Regions from separate parts of the Paenibacillus sp. FSL R7-0026 genome, predicted to be linked through region 1. Evidence: riboswitches for the same ligand, from Rfam matches in the RefSeq annotation. Region 1 holds a riboswitch; the other holds the start of a gene.

Region 1 (12,123 bases):
CAATGCTCGTGCGAATTCGTCAATCTCTTCCTTAGTCCGCCGTTCCGTAACAGCAATCAGCATATGTCCGGCAAGCTCCGGATAATCACGTCCGAGTTCGTACCCACCAATAAAGCCCGCATCCAGCAGTTTCAACTGAAGAGCATCCACGTCGGTTCCTTCAGGAAGCTTAATAACAAACTCATTAAATGTTGGTGCATTAAAAGTAAGGCTAACTCCAGGAATCGCAGTTAATGTATTCAGGGTGTAATGACTCTTTTGCAGATTCAGATCCGCGACATCAATCATGCCTTGTTTACCCATGATGGACATATATACAGATGCACTAAGCGCAAGCAAAGCCTGGTTGGAACAGATATTCGATGTCGCCTTTTCGCGACGGATGTGCTGCTCACGTGCTTGCAGTGTGAGTACAAATCCACGTTTGCCATTGCGATCGGTTGTCTGGCCTACAATTCGGCCAGGAATTCGGCGCATATGATGCTGGGATACCGCGAAATATCCGCATGTCGGGCCGCCGAGTGAAGCGGCGATGCCAAGGGGTTGCGCATCACCTACAACGATGTCAGCACCCAGCTTGCCTGGGGCTTCCAGCAGACCCAGCGATAGCGGGTTGGCACTTACAACGAGCAGGCCCTTGTATGCATGCACGAGGTCGGCAGCCTGCTTCACATTTTCCACAGCACCAAAGAAGTTCGGGCTCTGGATCATGACAGCAGCGGTATCGTCCGATAAGGCGGCTTGCAGGGCATCCCAATCAGTGACGCCATCCTTATAACCAATCTCGACAATCTCCAGACTTAATCCGTGCGCATATGCCTGTAATACCTGACGGGCTTCCGGATGAACGGTACGGGATACGATAAGCTGTTTGCGACGTGTTGCTGCTGCGGCCAGATTACCCGCTTCCGCAAAGGCTGTTGCACCGTCATACATACTGGCATTGGCTACAGCCATACCGGTTAATTCACAGATGTAGGATTGAAATTCGAAAATGGCCTGTAGTTCACCTTGGCTGATCTCAGGCTGATAAGGTGTGTAGGCAGTGTAGAACTCGGAACGGGAAATGACATGATTGATGACGGAAGGAACATGATGATCGTATATACCTGCGCCGAGGAAGCTGGCGTGTGTTTCGAAATTGGCGTTGGCGCCAGCTTGTTTGGACATGTGACGTGTCAGCGCATATTCATCGAGTTTGGAGGACACGGGCAGCTCGCCCTGATAACGAATCTCTTTTGGAATGTCCTGGAACAGATCCTCCAGCGTATCCACACCGATGGTTGCGAGCATGGCGCTCTGATCTTGCTCGGTCATGGGAATGTAACGGTGCTTGCTCATGCTTGATCAGCTCCTTGAGTAGGTGTCTTTGACGTACGTGTCCGTTTATGAAAAGGGGTCTTCACGACCTCGGCTTTTAGTTTCTTGCCGCGGATCTCAATCTCAAGCGGGGTTCCCAGCGCAGCGTATTTGCTGTCGATGAGGGCAAGCCCCAGATTACGCTTCAATGTAGGTGATTGCGTGCCTGTTGTCACTTCACCAATCTGTACGCCGTCGGCATAAATCGGATAGTGGGGGCGAGGAATACCACGCTCCAGCACTTCGATGCCGACCAGTTTGCGAGCAGGCCCGTCAGTTTTTTGCTGTAACAAGGCTTCGTGTCCGATGAAAGGTCCGGCATTCAGCTTCACAAACATGCCAACGCCAGCTTCGAGCGGAGAGATGGTTGCCGACAATTCCTGTCCATACAGGGGGAGCCTCGCTTCAAAGCGCAGCGTATCCCGGGCACCAAGTCCGGTTGGTACGAGTCCGTAACCTTCACCAGCTTGCATTAATCCATTCCACACCGCAGCAGCCTGGTCTGCAGGAACATATAGTTCAAAGCCATCTTCACCGGTATAACCGGTACGGGACAACAGCAACTTTACTCCACATACTTCGGCATCCTGCACAAAACGAAACGGTTCAATCGAGCTTACATCCGTATCTGTAACTTTCCCGATAATGTCTACAGCCAGTGGACCTTGCAAGGCGAGCAGCGCTGTCTGCTCCGAATCATTGGTCATGCTCACGCCAGGGATCAAGTGCTCTTGCAGCCATGCCCAATCCTTGTCGATATTGGAGGCGTTAACGACGAGCATATAATGCTGATCTTCCAGCTTATACACGAGCAGATCATCCACCACACCGCCATCTGGATAACACATCAGGGTGTACTGGGCTTGACCGGGAACCAGCGTGGTCACATCATTGGTCATCATTTGTTGCAAAAACGCTTCAGCCTGCTCACCCTGTACTGTGAATTCGCCCATATGGGATACATCGAACAGTCCAGCACGCTCGCGTACCGCTTCATGTTCTTTCTGGATTCCGCTAAATTGTACCGGAAGCTCCCAGCCTCCAAAATCAATGCACCGTACACCTTCGTATTGCTGATACAGTGGGAAGAGTGGTGTTCTAAGCAAATCGGACATCAAATCACCTCGTCATAGGCCGTCAGCCGGCCGGATATACAATCGTGGATCAATGAACCAGGGTATTTTTAAATTTTCAGCTAGATATTTTCATCACATAAGTATGGTAAGGGCAGCTATGGCAGCGCCGTTCTACATCCTGTTTTTCGTTTTTTGGGAAAAAGGAAAAGGACAGGCCAAAGAATCGGCATGCCAAGTAGCACGCTGTATTCTAAGGCTCTGTCCCTTGTACCTGAGAGTTACCCCGCCGCATTAGTGCAGCAGGTTTCCCCTTGGGTGATCATAACGCCCGCTCAGGGCGAATAGATGCTCTCCAGAGTTGCGTCCCGTAAAAGTCCTTTTGCCTGAGAGATTCACCCCCGCTTATCGGTGGTTTACTCCTTCGGCGTTACCTCATGTACATCCCGAATCGGGTGTCACGGGTAATCTCTCCCTTTACATTCATCCGCGGGTATAACATAGTCCAATAAACACATTTACTCCTCTCATTAAAACGTGAATCCACTGCCGATGTCAAGAACGATATCATAGATAATGATTAAAAACCGAATATTTAATTTATTTTTAATGTTATCGTTCGTATATTTATAAAGACTGCGCTTACTATTCTAATATTCACCAGTATATGAAGAAAGAGTGTAATCCGGTTACAGGATTTAGAGGTGTTCAATAAATAAATTGTGAGGTATCTTGACATTTGATTCAAAAATATCATACGCTATGTTCTGGGAAAAAGGTTAAGGTCAAAGAACGCATGTACTCATTAATGAAAAGCGAGGCGGATATCGATGAGCGAATTGAAAAGTGATTTCCTGTACAGTGAAGAGCACGAATGGGTGCAAACCGTAGGGGAGGATACTGTACGTATTGGCATTACCGAGTTCGCGCAGCATCAGCTGGGTGACATTGTGTTTGTGGAATTGCCTGACCTTGAAACCAATGTAAAAGCAGAGGACAGCATTGGAACGATCGAATCGGTCAAAACGGTGTCGGACTTGTTCTCTCCCGTCACAGGTTCAATTATTGCAGTGAATGATTCGTTGCAGGACTCCCCTGAACTTGTGAACAGCTCTCCTTACGAGGAAGGCTGGATGATTGAGATCCGTGTTGAGGGAGATCTGACAGCAGCATTGTCTACATTGATGAATGCAGACGCATATCGTAAACATACGGAAGAATAGCATCAACGAACTTGTACTTATTAACATATATTTTATAACCAAATGAAATGAGCTTCATATTGTTTCGACCTGTGTGAGCCGGATGCTTGCACAGGTTTTTTGTGCTTTCCAAGAATGGTTTTGAATGTGGATTGAAGCAGATTGTGGATGTAAATCACCTGATTGGACCAAGCTATAGGTTAGAAAATGATTCTGGAAATGATAAAAGTCATAGGCAAGAAAAGCCTTGTGTACCAATGGATTTAGCCATTATGCATCAATTAAAACGATTACATAACCTAATGTTGTCATCATTGTTCATGACGAAAGTACGCTTTCATTTGATTGAACAGGAGAGCATTCTCGCTTAGGATTACAGCAGGGGAGAAATGATACCCCTTTCATAAATCATAATCACTTGATCCAAGGAGGATAATACAATGAGTAATTTGGACCAATCGTCCAATTCCAAAGGTGGGCTACGGGTAGGTGTTCAGCGTTTTGGCCGATTCCTGAGTGGTATGGTCATGCCGAATATGGGCGCATTCATCGCCTGGGGATTAATTACGGCTCTGTTCATTCCAACAGGCTGGTTCCCTAACGAGACGCTTGCACAGCTAGTTGATCCGATGATCAAATATTTGCTGCCACTGTTAATTGGTTACACCGGGGGTACGATGGTGCATGGTCAGCGTGGTGGTGTCGTGGGTGCCATTATGACCATAGGGGTCATCGTGGGTAGTGATATTCCGATGTTCCTCGGTGCCATGATTGCCGGACCACTGGCCGCATGGATTATCAAAAAATTCGATAAATCGATTGAAGGTAAAATTAGAGCCGGATTTGAAATGCTGGTTAACAACTTCTCAGCCGGTATTATTGGCGGGATCTTGGGGATTTTTGCGCTACTGGGCATCGGGCCTGCTGTAGAAGCAATTAGCAAAGTATTATCTGCCGGGGTACAAGGCTTAATGAATCTTGGTTTGCTGCCGCTGGTCAACCTAATCATTGAACCAGGTAAAGTATTGTTCCTGAACAATGCAATCAACCACGGGATTCTGACACCAATTGCAACAGATCAAGCGAGAGAATTAGGGCAATCCGTATTATACATGCTTGAATCGAATCCGGGTCCAGGACTTGGTATCTTGCTTGCTTACTGTTTCTTCGGACGCGGAATGGCCAAATCTTCTGCACCGGGTGCCGTAATCATTCATTTCTTCGGGGGAATTCATGAGATCTACTTCCCTTACATTCTGATGAGACCGATTCTGATTCTTGCCGCAATTGCGGGTGGCGTCGCAGGTACATTAACATTCATGCTCACTGGAGCAGGACTTGTTTCAGCACCATCACCGGGTAGTATTATCGCGTATTTCCTCTTAACACCAAAAGGTGGATACCTGCCGATGCTTGCAGGGGTGCTTGTAGCAGCTGTCGTTTCCTTCCTGGTAGCAGCAGTGTTACTGAAAACGGGTAAACAAAAGGACGAAGATCTGGAGTCCGCATCCAGTCGGATGAAAGATATGAAGAGTCAAGGAACCGTTCCAAACGCTGGCATTACGGCTAACCAACATGAAGCAGACAGAGCCGCAGATATGGCTTCTTCTACCGTCAAAACAGACGTGAAGAAAATTGTTTTCTCCTGTGATGCAGGCATGGGGTCGAGTGCCATGGGTGCTTCCATTCTGCGCAAGAAGATGAAGGCAGAGGGGATTGACGTTACGGTGACCAATACGGCTATCAGTGATATCCCGCCGGATGCAGACGTGGTGATCACACAACAAGTATTGACCGATCGTGCCCGCTCCGTTGCACCGAATGCAGAACATATATCCATCGACAACTTCCTAAAAAGCCCGGAATACGATGCGCTCGTTGAACGTCTAAAGTAATTGCACGCATTTGTTTTCCCTGAGCCGGAGGCTGAGATATGAGTATTACCAAAAGACAACGTGAAATCGTGGAGTTCCTGCTAGAACATCCACATGAAGTAACTGCCGGCGAAATCGCCGTTGAAGTAAAGGTCAGTACCCGAACGGTTCACCGGGAGCTGCAAATGATTGAACAATGGCTTGAACCTTTGGGTATGAGGCTGGAAAAAAAATCAGGAACCGGCATCCGAATCGATGCCAGTTCCGATGATCTGGCTGTATTGCGCCAGCAACTAGAGGGTAAAGAATATGTAGAGTTTACGCCAGAAGAGCGTAAGCTCTTCATGCTTTGCATCCTGCTGGATGAACCGGAGCCTGTAAAGTTACTCGCCTTGGCTTCGGATCTGAAAGTGACCGTATCGACCGTAACCACTGATCTGGACGATCTGGAGTCACGAATTCGTCAGGCGGGACTAAAGCTGGTTCGCAGACGTGGATATGGCGTCAAGATTAACGGAAGTGAGACGATTCATCGCACAGCCATAGCTGCACTTGCTCTCGAATTTCTGGATGAATCCGACCTGTTCGGAAGACAACCTGAACAAGGGGGCTCCATCGTAAACCAAAAATTGTTGGATATGATTGGACACGGTGATGTGCTTACGGTCGAAAATGCGTTATGGCAACCAGATATCGAATGGCTGGAGAACATCCCGGAACGGCAATACATGAAGCTGCTGATTCAATTATCCGTAGCGGTTGTACGTATTCGTAAAGGCTTTGGCATTGGCCGTATACCTCCCCTGGAGAACAAGGGAGATGAAGTCGCAGAGCAGGATGAAATGAAGGTTCCACCTTATATGGCTTCCCGCTTGTGTGGTGTGTTATCCACCCAGCTGGGGCTGACATTCTCCCAAGATGAACAAGCTTATTTTCACAGACTATTAGTTGAGACAGAGCAGCGGATTCACTCTTCGCGGCTGTTGCCAATAGACGACTTGATTTTACTGGACAGGGTACATTCACTGATTGATCAGATGCAGGCGAGAACGCATTACGCCTTTCATGAGGATCGTTTGCTTCGTGAAGGTCTGCTTGGTCATATGCAACCTGTCATGGAGCGAATTGAAGGGCAACAGATGATTCGTAATCCGCTACTGCAGCAGATTCGCAAGGATTATGATTCCCTCTTCGAAGAGGTCAAACAATCCGTGCATCAAGCTTGGCCAGGCACAGAAGTTCCGGATGAAGAAATTGGTTTCCTGGTCATGCATTTTGGCGCTTCCATCGAGAGGTTACGTGCACTGAAACGTGAGATCAGGGCAATCATCGTGTGCACAAGCGGAATTGGATCATCACGCATGCTTTCCAGCCGATTATCCAAGGAGATTCCTGAGATTCGGATTATGGATAGCGTGTCCTGGTACGAGGCTGCACGGATACCTACAGATCAATATGATCTGGTGTTATCCACTGTTGATCTGCCGATGGATGAAAATCAGTATTACAAAGTGAGTCCACTGCTTACGGCGGAAGAGAGCGAACGTCTGCGTCATTTTATCCGAACAACAACATTACAACGACAGCATAATAAGCCCCGTGAAACAGAGGTTCAGACGACAAGTCGTTACTCCGACCCTGATGGAATGGAAGCTATTTTAGTTGAAATCGTCCGGATTATTGGTAAGTTTCAGGTTTATCCGCTGGATAACCAGGATATCGGATTCTATAAAACGGTATATGCGATGTGCAACGTACTCCATGGAACTGGTGTGCTGAAGGAACCGGGGGAGATCGCGAAACGGTTGGAGGCACGTGAGGCAGTGGGGAGTCAGAAGATTCCCGGCACAAGACTTGCGCTGTTTCATACACGAAGTGAGGGAATTTATAGGCCGTCCATTAGCTTGTTTCAGCTCACTGAGCCACTCCTTCGTACACCGGATGATCCGGCAGGAGTTACCCATGTCCTCTTGATGCTTGGTCCCAGAGAATTATCCAAGGAAAGCCTGGAGGTTCTCAGTGAGATCAGCGCCCTGTTATTACAGGAAGAAATGATTACATTGCTGGAAAAAGGAATCAGGGATGAACTCATTCATTACCTGTCCCAGGAACTTGTTGGATTTTATCGCAGTAAAACCGAAATTGGAGGTCAACCATTATGAGTATGTTAACAACAGATAAAGTCATCATGAATGCGACGGCTCAGGACAAATACGAAGCGATTCGCATGGCAGGGCAGATTTTGAAGGATGCGGGACATATTACCGCTGATTACATTGAGAAGATGATTGAACGTGAAGAGATTGTCTCGACCTATGTAGGGAACGGCCTGGCTATTCCGCATGGTACAAAGGAATCCAAAGCTTTCATTTTATCCACAGGTATCTCTGTCATTCAGTATCCACAGGGTGTTGATTTTGGCGAAGAAAAGGCTTATATGGTCATTGGTATCGCGGCTCAAGGCGGGGAACATATGGAGATCTTGACTAGCATCGCGGTGATCTGTGCTGAGGATGAGAATATGGAGGCCCTGCGTCTGGCGAAAACAGCCGAAGAAGTAATCGCTATTCTGGAAAGTGAAATGGAGCTATGAAGGCCCTACACTTTGGCGCAGGTAACATTGGACGCGGGTTTATCGGCTTGATCCTCTCCCGTGCAGGGTATGAGGTTATTTTCTCCGACGTGAATCAGACCTTGGTAACAGCTCTCCAGCAACGGGGGCAATATACGGTGGAACTGGCTAACGAGAGCAAGGATCAGGAGACCGTCACAGGTGTAAATGCAATCGATGGAACCCAGCTGGAGACGGTTGCCCAAACCGTTGTGGAAGCTGATCTGATTACAACCGCGGTGGGCGTAGGCGTGCTGAAACATATTGCACCAGGTATTGCAAAGGGACTTGAGAAAAGATTAAATTCCGGTCCGGTTCAAAACCCACTTCACATTATTGCTTGCGAGAACGCCATTGGAGCCAGTACGCAATTGAAAGAACATGTATATGCTCTGCTTGATGAAAAGGTACGTTCCCTTGCAGATCAGTATGTCTATTTTCCAGACTCGGCCGTAGACCGGATTGTGCCTATTCAGCATCATGAAGATCCTCTACATGTACAGGTGGAGCCTTTTTACGAGTGGGTGGTGGATCGTTCCCAGATGGCTCCTGCATTCAAACCGGTTGAAGGCATCGTATATGTCGATGATCTGGAGCCGTATATCGAACGTAAACTGTTCACTGTTAATACAGGACACTGCGTTGCTGCGTACATCGGTAATGTGCACGGTTATGACACGATTCAGAAGGCTATTGCTGATGAAAAGGTCAAATCGATTGTATACGGTGCTTTGCAGGAAACTGGAAAAGTTCTAGTGAAACGTTTTGCATTCAACCCGGAAGAACATGAGCAGTATATTGTCAAAATATTGGGACGATTCGTAAACCCGTATCTTACCGATGAGGTTACTCGTGTTGGTCGTTCCCCGCTGCGTAAGTTGTCTCCGAATGATCGTCTGGTTCGCCCGGCCCTTCAAGCATATGCGGATGGAAGTGAAACTACCTATCTGGCTATGGGTATGGCAGCAGCCTGCAAGTTCGATGTCTCCGATGATCCGGAAGCAGTTGAACTACAGAACATGATCCGCCAGAAGGGGATTACAGCTGCACTGCATCATTATACGTCCATGGATGAGCATCATCCGGTGCTTGAACAGGCTGTTGCCCAGTATAACCAAATGTAAGAACAGTGGCAGCCAACTAACAGTATAGATGAGGCATAATGAAGAAGAGCCATACAGTTGTTAACTGTGTGGCTCTTCTTTTTGTTGGCTTTTATCGGCATATTCGTCCAAACAGCGTTGACATATGCACGATTTTCGGCGCTGCTCTGGCGGAATGCGGTCAAACACACCCTCGGGGAAAGTAGCCCGGTTACACCAGCATTCCGAATGAGGATGTCCTGCCGCATAGGAACAGCGATTAGCTTCCCCGCATAATGGGCAGACAAGAACATCGATATGGATGTGCTCTTGATTGTCTTGTTCTGCAGACATTCAGTTCTTCCCTCCCTGTGCAATAGCTACGAGCTGAAGTTAAACATACTGGTCCCCAGTATAACAGAAATGTGCCGGTGATTATGGATTTCGCTCTGTATATATGACTTCCAGTTCACCACATCTGTTTCTCCCATCGGCTATTCTTCAGGCGGTAATTCGATCTGTAGGCCTTCCACATGTTTGCGTCCCATCAATTTACGCTTCTTTCGATTTTCCTTTGTTTCTAGCACAATGTCCAAGTCATAATCGTCACCCGGATAAAGCTCATCGGCTGATATATGCAGGGTCAGGCGTTTCTTATGGATTTTGACTTTGCGTCCCCGCAGCATGACCCCGATATTTCCACGGCTATCCTCGACATCACAGACGATGCCCGACTGATTAAGATAGGCCGCATACACCCGATCTCCTTTGCGAAAAGTTTTAGCAGGAGCAGGGGGATCTGACTCTCTTGGTGTTGTCTTTTTGTGGAGACCGATTGAATCCTTTGACTGCTTCGACTGATTCCGCTTGGACAACTCTGCTGGGCCGTCTGCTTCTGCAACGGAACGATCAGGTGTCAGGACCGGTGTTTCCAAAGGAGATGACGCGAACACGAATGTACGATCTCTTGAAATACTTTGATCTGACAGGGACTTGGATCGCTCGATAATTCGCTGTGGCATGCCCAGCTTTAATGCGATGGAATAAGCATAGCTTTCACCAGCTTCTCCGATACGCAATCGATACAGCGGCTGGAGAGAAACGGTATCAAATTCCATGCGGGCATTTTCGAATCCTGGTGTGGCAGCTGCAAAATGTTTGATTTCACCAAAATGTGTTGTCGCCACAACGGTTGCTCCGCGGCTGTGAAGTTCCTCCAGCATGGCGATAGATAGTCCAACACCTTCGCCAGGATCTGTGCCGGAAGCCATCTCATCAATGAGCACCAGAGTTGACGTATTGGCCTGTTCCAGTATGCCAATCATATTGTGAATATGTGCTGAGAATGTACTGAGTGCTTGTTCCAAACTCTGCCCGTCACCAATATCAACCGCTACCTCGTTATAAACAGCCATCTCGCCACCTTCCTCGACCGGAATAAGCAAACCGGATTGCATCATCAGGGTTAGCAAACCAAGTGTTTTGAGTGCGACCGTTTTACCCCCGGTATTTGGGCCCGTAATAATGAGCGACGAGTATGTTCTGCCGATTGCAAAATCAAGGGGAACCATAGAAGAACCCATGAACGGATGACGTGCACGTTGAAGGTTAATGTGGCCCTGAGTATTGACTCGAACGGTACGTCCATCCATGGTGGCCGCATATTTGGCTTTGGCAAACAGGAAGTCCAATACACCTACCGTTTCGGTGTTCAGGGCGATTTCACGGTTATACGATTCGGCGAGGGAGGTTAAATCACCGAGAATTCTCATCTCCTCTCGGGACTCCTCCGCTTGTAGAGCAGCCAATTGCATCTGCAGACTTACTAACTCAACGGGTTCGATATATACGGTTTGCCCACTCCCGGATTCATCCAGCACACTGCCTTTTACCTGTTTACGGAACTCTTTCTTAATGGGCAGAACTGTTCTTCCTCCGCGTTGGCTGATGACATGCTCCTGCATAATGGAGCGATGTTTGCTCACCAGAGAATCAAGCTTTCGTTTCATACGTTCCTCATTCACGGTCATTTTTTTGCGGATTCGAATCAGTTCCTTGCTCGCCTGATCCTGAATGCGTCCACTATGGATGCAGCGCTCGATCTCACTCAGCAAAGGTTCGATCATAATCATGGATGCTGCATAACGACTGACGGTGGGAGCGGCCCCAGATTTACCCTCCATGTATTTCATGAGTTGTGCACAGCTCCGCAGGAACTGAGCGAGATGACTGAAGTCGCGTTCACTGAATAGATAACCGGTGCCAAGCAGATCCATAATCGTTTCCATTCCGTCGAGTGAAGGGAGGGGGATACTGGCCCCGAAGCGAATCAACGTAGCCGCTTCAACTGTTTCTTCCAGCCGGAGCTGGATCAGGTGAGCATCTACCATCGGTTTTAGTTCTCTGGCATAACGTTTGCCCAGATAAGACAGGGCGCAGTCTGCAACGTTTTTTTGAATTTGTGGATAGCCCAAACTGTTTAATGTGTTTTCATTCATGCGTAATCTCTCCTTGAATTTGAGTTGGGATTTCAGTTGACGCGCTGAAACATATTCCTGGAAAACGCAAAAAGGGCGGAGAATGAACAAACGTCATTCTCCGCCCTAAACGTATGGGAAAGCAAAGTCCACTAAAGGTCTATATTAAAAAATCCGCGCTGAACTCAGCGCGGAAATAGACCCGGACAATTACAATCCTGGAGGCGATTTATGATATCCGCTGTTCTTAACTAAGTACAGGGATCTGGCGCATCATGAAATACACGTATGCCATATGGGCACAAGCGCAATGAAAGGCCAAACTCCTGAATATGAAACTTGGTTAGTTAAGAACATTCACCGACATTAAAAATCTCTCCTTTGATTGAGGAATATGCAACCAATATAAACTGGAAATTGGTTTGAAGTCAACCTTTAGAATAAA
Region 2 (12,123 bases), 4.5 Mb from region 1:
CTGAAGCTTGTCATATAACAATTCCTTGCGTTTCAACTCTGTTGAAATCCACCCCGTTACAGTATTCTCATCCGCCAACTCTCCGAAATACAACCGCATCAGAAAATCAGAACGGAACACCTCGTCTTCCAGGGGACTCATCAGGTAGGCGTGAAACTGTGCTGCTCCCTCCGGAGTCAATGAGTACACGTTCTTGTCGGGTTTCCCTTCCTGCCTCACCGATTCCTTCGTGAGCAACCCTGACTTCTCCATCTTCGCGAGTGTAGGATATATGGTGCCAAAGCTGGCATCAAAGAAAAATGAAAAATATTGTTCAAAGTACTGCTTGATCTCATAACCCGAACATGGCTGATTGTGCAGTATTCCGAGGATGACATGCTGCGTGTTCATCGGTGCACCGCTCCTTTCCATTCCTCTTAACGTATCACAATCAGCCCCCCATATTCAATGATCGGATGAAGACACGGATGCTTCCAGAGCAGCAGGTACAGTAGCAGGCTGTTTCTCCCTCCGAGGTTCAGAGATTGCCGGGTTGGAACGTCTGATCCAGATGCTAAAAGCACCCAGAGTCAGCGTTGTAACTCCGATTACCCCAAGAAACAATGCATCCCGGCCAATCCCGTTTCCCCCAAGCACAAGGTTCGTCATCCCCTCTACCGCATAGGTCGCCGGTAGATAATGACCGATCCCTTGGTAGAACTCAGACATTACATCGCGCGGAATTGTTGAGCCCGAGGACAACATCAGCAGAGGCAACAGCGCACTGTTTAACCAAGCCCCAGCATTGCCAAGCAACAACAAGCTCAACTGAGCCATGAGTATAAAAGATATGGTGACCAGCAACTGGAACAGCCATAACATTAACCAACCATCTGCTGAGGATACCCCCATAACGTGCATCATCCCCGATCCAACAAGCGAAACGATAAATGCCGCACCAACATTCACGATGTTACGCGCCCAGAAGCGCTCCCATTTCCCTGCCCTGCCACTCAGTTCTCCAGAAACCTTTTGCAGATTCATGCCAAGCAACATCGCTCCGGTAAACGTAGCCGTTACAATCAACATCGGTACCATGGAGAAAGCAAAATTATCAACAGGATTCAGTCGCTCCACCTCTGCCTCCACGCGTGAAGACAACCCCAGCGCCAGCGCATCGGACTGATCAGCAGTCATACCGGACTGATTCAGCACTCCGCGAATGCCATTCTCTTGTACTTCACGATTCAATGTGGCTGTAACTTGTGCAGCTACGTTCTGCATCACACTTTTCACGGTAGCCACGTTTGATTCGTTCATCACATACTTCACTGTCATCGGCTTCGACAAGTCTTCTGCCTGCTGCATGAATCCGGATGGAATCTCAATAATCATGTACACATCCCGATCCGTTAACATCTGTCTTGCTTCTTGCATTGATTCAGATGGTTTGATCTCGAAATTCAGACCTGCCGCCAAAGACTTGGCCACCGGTTCAGCCGCTACCCCGTCTTCATTCACGATGGTGACAGCCAACTGAGTCATTCTTTCGTTAACCTGATCGTATCCACTAAGCCAGATGATATTAAAAAACACCTGGAACAGCACGGCCGTAATTAAACCTACAATGGTGGCTCCGTTTTTCAAAAACAGTAGACTCGTCTGGAAAATACCTTTCATTCTATCCATCTCCTTTAATTTTGTTTCGCTCTCATATATATCGTATCGATATATGACAGTAGTTAATATATCAATACGATATATATGTCGTCAATGTTTTTTTGTTTTTCTTCGTTGGAAAAAGACAAAAAAGCCGATACATCTCTTCACCAGGAAGGTTTGTATCGGCTTTTCGTATCAAGTAATGAGCTCTTCTTCACCTTTAATAATCAAGGCTCAAGGTTTCACGAGTTAGCGTTAGATTTAATTCATATCCATCCTATTTATGCCTTAGGTTCTACGTCATTTTCAGCAGGAGACTCCGGCTCAGGCTCGGCACGCTTTGCCTTTGGTTTAGCCAACTTCTGCATCATTTTGCGGCCGGTTGGCGTCTGGGCCAACCCGCCCTGGGCTGTCTCCCGGTGACGGCTAGGCATCGCACTGCCTACTTCCAGCATGACGTCGATGACTTCATCTGACGGAATAGCACTACGCACTCCGGCCAAGGCCATGTCAGCCGCAGCCAGCGCCGTAACTGCACCCAGTCCATTACGGACGATGCACGGAATTTCAACAAGGCCTGCCACCGGATCGCAGATAAGGCCCAGTGTATTTTTTAACGCCAAACCAACGGCATGAACGACCTGTTCCGGTGTACCTCCACGCAGTTCAACCATGGAACCCGCAGCCATGCCGATCGCGGAACCCACTTCCGCCTGACAGCCACCTTCGGCACCGGAGATAAATGAATTGTTGGCAATAACATAACCAATCGCTCCCGCACAGAACAACCCGTTCACCAAATGTTCGTCCGTCCAACCAAACCGCTCCTGTGAACTGATAAACACACCGGGGATAATGCCGCAGGAACCGGCTGTTGGTGTTGCCACGATCCGACCCATGGAGGCATTCACTTCAGATACACACAGGGCATACGCCATGGCAAGTGCGGAAGCATCTCCTGAACAAGTCTCACCTTTGCGAATGTACTCGGCCAATTTTTTACCGTCTCCACCTGTTAGTCCACTGCGTGATGTCGTATCTTCCGTTAACCCTTTGCGTACCGCTTCCTTCATCACCTGATAATATTCTGACATCTGCTGCACAACATCCGCTTCCGGTGTATTGGTCTCCTGAACTTGCTCCTCGATCATCAGCTGAGCAATGGTTTTGGATTCCGCTGTACAGATCGTATTCAGTTCGTGCAAATGTTTAAACCGCATCCGAATCAACTCCTCTCTTCAAATCTATGACACGAATGTCTAACACATGGTCCAGCTCCCTTAGACGCTTGAGCATATCAGGATTAGGCACACCGTCCATCTCCATCGCAGTCAGTGCTTCGCCATCACGGGCTTTCCGGTCCACCTGCATATAGCCGATGTTAACCCCCGATGAACTGATCGTGGACGTTACCGACGCAAGCACCCCTGCTTTGTCTGCATGTCGCAGAACGAGTGTCGGGAACTCACCACTAATCTGAACACGAAAATCATTCATCGAATGCACCGATACGCTTCCACCACCAATGGATGCACCAATCAAGGAGCAGGCACGTTCTCCATGCCACAACTCAATTTTGACCGTATTTGGATGAGGAGCAGGCAGGCCACTTGTATAAAACTCAACCTCCATGCCCGCTTCCTCTGCGTATTGCTCTGCATCCGGGATACGCGGATCGTCTGTGACATAATCCAGCAGACCGCCGATCAGTGCCAGATCTGTTCCGTGCCCCTGATACGTGTCAGCGAATGAACCGTACAACGTCAGCCGAGCACGATCTGGCGTACATCCTAGCCACTGTCGAGCAATTCTCCCTAACCTTGCCGCTCCAGCTGTATGTGAACTTGAAGGCCCCGTCATCGACGGACCAATAATTGAAAAAACATCTTTAAATCGCACTTGTAACCCTCCAATTGTATTCGTCATTTCCATCCAGAATCTGATCCACATTGTTCCTTATTTACTGAATGATGACATCAAAAAAGGACAGAAGAAGGCCTCAGGCCCTCTCTCTGTCCTCGATACCTGAGAGTTTCACGATCAGCAGTGTCTGATGACAAGGTGCATTGCCTGCGATTACAGACAAGTTCACCGGGCTGACTGATCATATACCCCTTGGGTGGCGCAGTTCGCGCACTCTCCAGAGTTGCGTCCAACGATGGTACATTTACCTGAGAGATTAACCACTGCGCCGGGTGCGCAGCAGCTTGCTCCTTCGGTGCCTGAACTACTAGCCATTTTGTTTGGCTAACCCAGGTCTCTCCCGCTCGTTATCATCCGCCGTATGGAACCATTCTGAGCTTATGTCAGAACAGTCATGGAAGTCATTCATTTCTTCTTCATTAAGATTAATCGACCGGAAGATCAGTGTCAACAAACTTGACGATTTCTTTGGGTGTATATCCATCATTTCCTATTGAACCAAGGAAAACCAGAATATTTTGTCAGCTTTCATTACATTAATGCGATAAAAAGATCTTTTAAACAGGTTATTTCGTTCTACTTCAATCAATGATGTGCTCACTACTATTTATGATATTGTCCACGAAACCGTTCGGGTATTCAGGCAACCATCTATTTTGAACCGCACTACTCAGTAGCCCATCCGAGTCTGCACATCTGGATTATAAATCACAGTTCGTAGAAGATGCTCTTGTTCTGTACATAAGGTCGGCAATACTTGCTGCATAGCTTCGGCATGCGATCTTTCATCCATTCGTGCCTCGACTCATTCGCCATCTGAAAGGCATAATAACCCAGTGTAAAGATCAACATGAACCCTTCCATTAATCGAATATCACGATCCGTCAGTGGCGCGATCTGTTGGGTATAACCGGATAAGAATATGTCACGTTCCTCCCGATTGAACATAAGTGCTGCCCCTCCGGCATCAAAAAGATAATAACCATAACCGTGTAGACAAAAATCAATCATGGAAATTCCCTGCTCCGTTATCAGCAGATTGTTGCGAGTAATATCCCCATGAATGATCCCCCATGTCCCTGCGTGATGCTGGTATGTTTCTAACTGCTCATTAATGTTCTCAAACGTCTCACGAAGCAGATCGAAGTCTTCCGTTGTAAAAATCCCCAGTCGGACGCCTTCCTCTAGCTGCCCTAGCATGACCAAGTTCTCATAGATGTTGCCATATGCCGGCCGCACCTTTGTTCGATCTGTCTGATTCTGCTCACGCCCATATTGATGAAGCATCTGCAGTTGTGCCCCAAGATCATAGATCTGCTCTGTTGTCAGGCGTTCTCCCTGCTGGATGTCCCTACCCTCAATCCACTCCAGTACCGTACAACAAATCTCTTTCCCTTCCTCATTTGTCCATACCGTTACCCACTCTCCCGATACATTCCGTACCGGATGTTGCACGCGCAATGCTGTCGTTGCATTTAACTCATGAAGCAGGTTCATCTCTGCCTCCAGCGCAGGAAGCGTATGCTGAATGCCTGTCATACTTGCATATGCGGCTTGGTGTATCCGTAGCAGATACTTCTGCCCGCTTGCTTCGTCGACGACATGGTACGTCAGATTCTCGTTGTGACGAATATATGAAACGACAGGTTTCTCAATAGTGTAGTTCTGTATAATCTGAGCTGCCATATGGTCGTAATACATCTGGTCCGTAGTGATTATCAACATCTCCTTCAAAGTAATGTAAACGTTCTCTTATTACTAAATATCGTAGCATGATTGCTTTACATACAGCAAATTCTTCCAAAATGAAATCAAAAAAGCACAACCCCCGAACAACCGTCCAGGCATTGTGCTTTCTTTTGTCTCTATTATTTCTTTATCTCTCTGTCTATTACTCTATGTTACACTCCATGATCCAATTAACCGAAACGTCCCATAATGTATTCTTGCGTCAGACGATTGTCCGGGTTCGTGAAAATATGCTCTGTATCCCCGTGCTCAATCATACTTCCCAGATAGAAATAAGCTGTGTAATCCGAGATGCGTGCCGCCTGCTGCATGTTATGGGTAACAATAACAATCCGCAACTCCTTCTTGAGCTCGGTAATCAACTCTTCAACTTTACCCGTAGATACCGGGTCAAGTGCGGATGCCGGCTCGTCGAGCAGCAGAATCTGTGGTTCAACAGACAAGGCGCGAGCGATACACAGGCGCTGCTGTTGTCCGCCAGAGAGAGACAGAGCTGACTCATGCAGTCTGTCTTTCACTTCGTCCCAGAGCGCAGCACGGCGCAAGCTTTTTTCCACAATTTCATCCAGTGCCTTCTTACTCTTCGTACCGCGGTAGCGGGGGCCAAACGCGATATTGTTGTAGATGGACTTATGAAAAGGATTTGGCTTCTGCCACACCATGCCAATCTTCTGGCGAAGCTTGATTACATCGGTTCCAGGCTCATTCAGGTCGTTACCGTCCATCCAGATATGTCCCTCTGTACGGGAACCGGCAATCTCGTCGTTCATCCGGTTCAGCGACCGGAGGAACGTGGATTTACCGCAACCAGACGGCCCAATAAGAGCCGTTACGCTTGCTTCAGGGAACGTCAGGCTAATCTGCTTGACCGCCTGGAAATGTCCATAATATATGCTTAACTGTTCCGTACCAAAAGGTATGGCCATGTTGGTTCCTCCTTATTTCGAAGCTGTCATGCGGCGGAATACAACCCGACCGATCCAGCGTGCACTTAGATTGAACGCCAGCACGAGAATGACAAGCACGGCGGACGCCCCTGCTGCCACTTCTTTGGAATCTGGCCCAATACCTTCACTATTTACTTTCCAGATATGAACAGCAAGTGTCTCTGCCGGACGGAAAGGATTAAGCGGTGATCTTGGACTCGTCGGATTCCAATCTGTAAAGTCCAATGGTGGACTACTCATACCTGCGGTGAACATCAGCGCGGCTGCTTCACCGAAGATCCGGCCCGATGCCAGGATCGTACCCGTAATCAAACTCGGCAATGCCACAGGTAGCAGAATCGAAGTGATAATCTTCCACTTGGACAGTCCAAGCGCCAGACCTGCTTCTTTCTGTTCCTTCGGAACAGCCCGGAAGGCCTGCTCCGTAGTACGCACCATCAGTGGCAAGTTAAAGATCGCCAGAGCCAAGGCACCCGAGATTAGGGAAAAACCAAGACCAAATTGATTTACTAACAGCAAGAGACCAAACAAACCGATAACGATGGATGGGAATGATGACAATACTTCAACGACCAGACGAATGAAGCTGGTAATCTTGCCTGGTTTGGCGTATTCCGCCATGTAAATCCCGCCGCCCCATCCAAGTGGAATGGTAACAATCAAGGTCAGAACAAGCAAGAATACGGAGTTGAAGAGCTGTGGACCAATCCCGCCGCCACCCTTAAGCAACTGTGGTGCGCTCGTCAGGAAGTTCCAGCTAATATGCCCAATGCCTCTATACATGATGAATCCAAGCAGACCGAGCAATAGAATAACAATGAATAGAGCCAATACAACGATAACGGATGTTGCAATTTTATCTACCGTCTTTGCCTTCATTTTCATACCCGGTTTCTCCTTTCAAGCAGGCGAACCAGAATGACGAAGACAAAGGTCATCACCAACAGGACAAGCGCCATACTCCACAGTGCATTGTTATGAACAGAACCCATCGTGGTGTTACCCATGCTGAGTGTAATTACACTTGTTAATGTTGAAGCTGATTCAAGCAAGGATGTTGGAACATGCGGTGCATTACCAATAACCATCTGCACAGCAAGTGCCTCACCAAAAGCACGGGCCATACCCAAAACGACACCTGTCAACAAAGCTGGCAAAGTTGTTGGAATAATGACACGGTAGATGGTTTGCCAGCGAGTGGCACCCAGTGCGTAGGAGGATTCACGCAATCCTTTTGGCAACGCGGACAATGCATCTGCCATAATACTTGTCACCGTAGGAAGAATCATTACCGCGAGAACAAGACATCCGGCTGCAATCCCGACGCCTGTTCCACCAAAGATACTGCGAAGCAAAGGTACGATGACACTCAGACCGATAAATCCGTACACAACGGATGGAATTCCGGACAAGAGCTCAATCGCAGGCTGCAAGATCTTTTTGCCTTTACCCGGAACAATCTCTGTCATGAAGAGCGCTGCACACAGGCCAAGCGGACTTGCGATCAATGCTGCAAGCAAGGTTGTAATGAAAGAACCTGTGATGAACGGTAATGCCCCGTAGAAAGCAGGTTCCCCTGTTGGATTCCACGTTTTCCCACCAAGAAATTCGCTGATGCTTATTCCATTTTGGAAAAAAGTCGATAGTCCCTTGGACGCTACAAAATAAACAATGGAAAACATGACAACGATCAGGAAAACGACACAAATCGACGTATAGATCCGTCCCGTCCACTCTTCCCAATAATGTTTCTCTTTTAAGGGCCGGCGCGGTTTCAACTTGTTATTCATTACCGTTCCCCCTTCGGTCTGTTCCATAACAACCATCCTTCTATAGTAGAATTAATGCAAAATATGGGATTATTTTAGAGCAAACCGCGTAAAGAGGCGGGACCTAAGTCCGCCTCTTTCGCTGTATGCGCAAGTTCAAAGATTACTCAACCACATTACCTGCTGCATCGCGTTTTACTTTCATACCTGACATTGGAATGTATCCAAGTTCTGTCACGTCGTTTTGTTGAATTTCGTCACTCAAGATGTAGTCCAAGAATGCTTTTGTTGCTGCATCAGGCTCACCTTTTGTGTACATGTGCTCGTAAGCCCATACTGGATAAGTTCCTGCTTCTACGTTCTCAACTGTTGCTTCTACACCTTCGTATTTCAAAACTTGCAAGCTGTCATCCAAGTAAGACAAGGCAAGGTAACCAATAGCACCTGGCGTTTCAGCTACCAGTTTTCTTACGTTACCTGAAGAATCTTCTTGAATGGAACCTTGGATATCACCCATTTTTTCACCCAATGCATACTTCTCGAAAGTTGCACGAGTACCGGAACTACTCGGACGGTTTACAATAACGATTGCTTGATCCGCACCACCAACGTCTTTCCAGTTTGTTACTTTACCGGAGAAGATGTCGATCAGTTGTTGCTTCGTCAAATCTTCTACACCTGCATCTTTGTTGCTAACTGGCGCCATAGCTACTACTGCTACTTGATGGTCAACCAATTCTTTTACTTTGGCTTCGTCCTCCAGTTTCTCTTCTGCAAATACATCAGAGTTACCGATTGTAGCTTGTCCGTCAGATACTTGTGTCAAACCAGTACCACTACCGCCACCTTGAACTTGAACGGTTACGTTCTTATATTCATCAACTGCCATAAATTTCTGTCCAGCTTGTTCTACCAGAGGTAGCAATGCTGTCGATCCGACTGCCAGAATGTTACCGCTAAGCTCAGTAGCAGCTTCTCCTGATCCATTGCTTGCGGCACCCTCTGTACCAGCGTCATTTTTCGATCCGCATGCTGCGAGAACCAGTACGAACGTTAAGGTCATCAAAATAAACGGCAACTTTTTAAACATGTTTTGTTTTCCTCCCCCAATGTAGTGATGGCGTTTTGTGAATTTGTTTGTTCACCATCAACTCTTTACTCATTGTAGTTTCGGTATGTCATCTTAAAATCAGTGTTTTGTAAACGCAATGTTAAAAATATCGGCTGTATATTGAAATTTATCTGAGACAAATTGCGCTGAAGTGGCCGCTGCGGGCACGGACGTTGTTTCAATCGCTGTTATCCCCGGATTTATATGATTTACTTTTTCCAAGGAATACATCCGGGGATAAAGGCGAACGCTTCGCTTTTCCACAATCGTTCCGTTCCCTTCGCTGTGTCAGCGCTCGTTGGATCTCAGGCATTTCAATCTCCTGCCTGGGAGATGGCAAAAAAGAAGGCCAGCCCTATAAAAGGCTGGCCTTGTGTAAATTCTTTGTTGATTCTTTAATACAGAAAGAAAATCTGTTTCTTCTATAGAAGGTACAAAAGCAGAAAAAAACTGCCTCGCTGCAAGTGCTTAGCACCGGCTGTGAGAGCAGCCTTTTACATTACAACAGAATTATCTATTAATACTTAATGTAAAATCTAATTTTACTAACCCAGAATCCATAACCACAATGCCAACCCGGCTAGGGTAATCAACAATGTCGGAATCGTCAGGATGATGCCTGCTTTGAAATAATACCCCCATGTGATCTTCACACCTTTGCGGGATAACACGTGCAGCCACAGCAATGTGGCAAGTGATCCAATCGGGGTCATTTTGGGACCCAGGTCAGAACCAATGACATTGGCATAGATCAATGCTTCCTGAATGATACCTTCGGTATGTGCGCCCTGGATGGCTAGCAGGTTAATCAACACGGTCGGCAGGTTGTTCATCACCGATGATAATACAGCAGCGATGATGCCCATCCCGAGCGAAGCAGCCAGTAGACCATGCTCTGCTATGGCATCCAGCCAGCGGCTCAGATGATCCGTTAACCCTGCATTACGCAGTCCATATACGACGATATACATGCCCACCGAGAACACCACAATCGACCATGGCGCTTCCTTGATTACCCGTTTCAGATCAACAGCCTCGCTCTTGCGTGCCAACAAAGCGAACAGCAACGCAACGGAGCCCACGATAACCGACACGGGAATCGGCAGAAACTCACTGGATGCATAGGCCACGAGTAACAGCCCAAGCATGAACCAGGCGATTCGGAACATCCGTGGATCACGGATCGCTTCCTTCGGGTCACGTGCCGCGGAGATGTCGTAGCGACGAGGTATGCTTTTGCGATAAAACAAGAACAACATCCCCGTACTCGCTACGATTGAGAACAGATTGGGCACGACCATGCGTACCGCATACTCCACAAATGTAATACCAAAGAAATCGGCCGATACAATGTTAACCAGATTGCTGACGACCAGCGGCAACGATGTAGTATCGGCGATAAATCCACTCGCCATCACAAAAGCCAACACCATGCGCTCATCAAACTTCAATGCACGCACCATTGCCAGCACAATTGGCGTCAGAATGAGCGCGGCACCATCATTCGCGAACAGAGCAGACACAGCGGCTCCCAGCAGAATGGAGTAGAAGAACAGTCTGCGACCGTCTCCTCCAGCAAGCCTTGCCATATGAAGGGCAGCCCATTCGAAGAAACCCGTCTCGTCGAGAATGAGAGAAATCATAATAATGCCAACAAAGGCCAGCGTTGCATTCCATACAATGGATGCCACATCTGAGGCATCGTTTAAGCTAACAACTCCACATAGCAGGGCAAGCAATGCCCCGCCCGAGGCAGTCCAACCGATGCCCAACCCACGAGGTTGCCAGATTACCAAGGTGATTGTCACTACAAAAATCAGTATTGCTACGTATACCATAAAGCCTCCTGCTGTACCCTGTATCGATATTTTATTCGTTAATTCGATCTTATATTGTTAGATTACACCGCTATATGCGCGGAATAACCAGACGATATATTTATACAGGGCTACAGGAACATTGTCTATCTTTATTTTCTTCTATTATAAAATGTGTGGTAAATTGTGGTGTTGAAATGCTAGGATTTATTCTTTGCCCTTATCCTTCGGCGTATCCTCTACCATCTTGAACATGCCAAGCAACCCTTGTAATTGTTCCGCCATGCTATTCAGGTGTGCCGAGGATGATGCAATCTCTTCTACCGATGCCAGTTGTTCTTGCGAAGATGCCGACACGGATTCTGTATTCGCAGCCGATTCCTGGGTCACATTCGAAATATCACTCATCGCCTTGGCAACGTGGGATGCACCGCTCTCCAGTTGCTTCGTTGTTGCGGACAAGTCATCCAATGTATGAACAGCATCTTCCACCGCCTCCCGAATCTGAGCAAAGGATTGTCCTGACGTATTCACGGCCTGAATTCCTTCTCCTACCCGAGTCTGAGCCGCATTCATAGCGATTAGAGCGGCATCCATGTCCTGACGGATATTATGAACCACCTCACCGATCTGCGCTGCCGAACTTCCGGATTCTTCTGCCAGTTTACGTACCTCACCAGCTACAACTGCAAACCCACGACCCGCATCCCCCGCTCTTGCCGCTTCAATAGAAGCATTTAATGCGAGCAAGTTCGTTTGTTTGGAGATGGATGCAATGACGTCAACCATGCTACCAATCTCAACGGAACGTGCATTCAGAGACTGAACCACCGTTCCAAGCTGCTCCACCGTTTCCTGGATACTGTTCATCTGCACCACGGCCTGTCCTGCTGCCTCATTACCAGAAGTAGCTGCTCCGGACGTATTCCGCATATTCGCCGTAATCGATTGCACACGCTCCGACATCATTCGAACATCTTCTGCCATTCGGCTCATCTTTCCCGATCCGTCTTTCACGCTGTTTACCTGCTGCTCTGCACCTTCAGCCAGTTCCTGAATGGCCTGTGTTGAATGTTCAATCGCTTTGGTGGTTTGTTCTGCACTGGCAGACAACTCTTGAGAAGAAGCTGATACCTGCTCTGTCGTTTCCTGTACACCAAGAATCA

Evidence for each region. Region 1 has a riboswitch for glycine ahead of gcvT (glycine cleavage system aminomethyltransferase GcvT). Riboswitches for the same ligand answer to the same signal wherever they lie in the genome.
Region 2: it holds a riboswitch for glycine, as region 1 does, so the genes downstream of both, sdaAB (L-serine ammonia-lyase, iron-sulfur-dependent subunit beta) here and gcvT (glycine cleavage system aminomethyltransferase GcvT) in region 1, are expected to answer to the same signal.

Annotation. Positions count from the first base shown of each region.
Region 1 is NZ_JBBORG010000001.1:4,990,790-5,002,912, reverse strand. It holds gene gcvPA (aminomethyl-transferring glycine dehydrogenase subunit GcvPA) at 1-1,341, opposite strand, end outside; gene gcvT (glycine cleavage system aminomethyltransferase GcvT) at 1,338-2,474, opposite strand; glycine riboswitch at 2,692-2,793, opposite strand; glycine riboswitch at 2,797-2,919, opposite strand; gene gcvH (glycine cleavage system protein GcvH) at 3,263-3,655, shown strand; gene MKY44_RS21845 (PTS mannitol transporter subunit IICB) at 4,075-5,529, shown strand; gene MKY44_RS21840 (BglG family transcription antiterminator) at 5,568-7,670, shown strand; gene MKY44_RS21835 (PTS sugar transporter subunit IIA) at 7,667-8,101, shown strand; gene MKY44_RS21830 (mannitol-1-phosphate 5-dehydrogenase) at 8,098-9,243, shown strand; gene MKY44_RS21825 (cysteine-rich CWC family protein) at 9,304-9,555, opposite strand; gene MKY44_RS21820 (endonuclease MutS2) at 9,696-11,699, opposite strand.
Region 2 is NZ_JBBORG010000001.1:511,763-523,885, reverse strand. It holds gene MKY44_RS02530 (PadR family transcriptional regulator) at 1-390, opposite strand, end outside; gene MKY44_RS02525 (YhgE/Pip domain-containing protein) at 445-1,659, opposite strand; gene sdaAA (L-serine ammonia-lyase, iron-sulfur-dependent, subunit alpha) at 1,923-2,861, opposite strand; gene sdaAB (L-serine ammonia-lyase, iron-sulfur-dependent subunit beta) at 2,851-3,540, opposite strand; glycine riboswitch at 3,652-3,787, opposite strand; glycine riboswitch at 3,792-3,917, opposite strand; gene MKY44_RS02510 (phosphotransferase enzyme family protein) at 4,273-5,289, opposite strand; gene pstB (phosphate ABC transporter ATP-binding protein PstB) at 5,484-6,239, opposite strand; gene pstA (phosphate ABC transporter permease PstA) at 6,252-7,139, opposite strand; gene pstC (phosphate ABC transporter permease subunit PstC) at 7,142-8,077, opposite strand; gene MKY44_RS02490 (phosphate ABC transporter substrate-binding protein) at 8,193-9,119, opposite strand; gene MKY44_RS02485 (arsenic transporter) at 9,686-10,978, opposite strand; gene MKY44_RS02480 (methyl-accepting chemotaxis protein) at 11,165-12,123, opposite strand, start outside.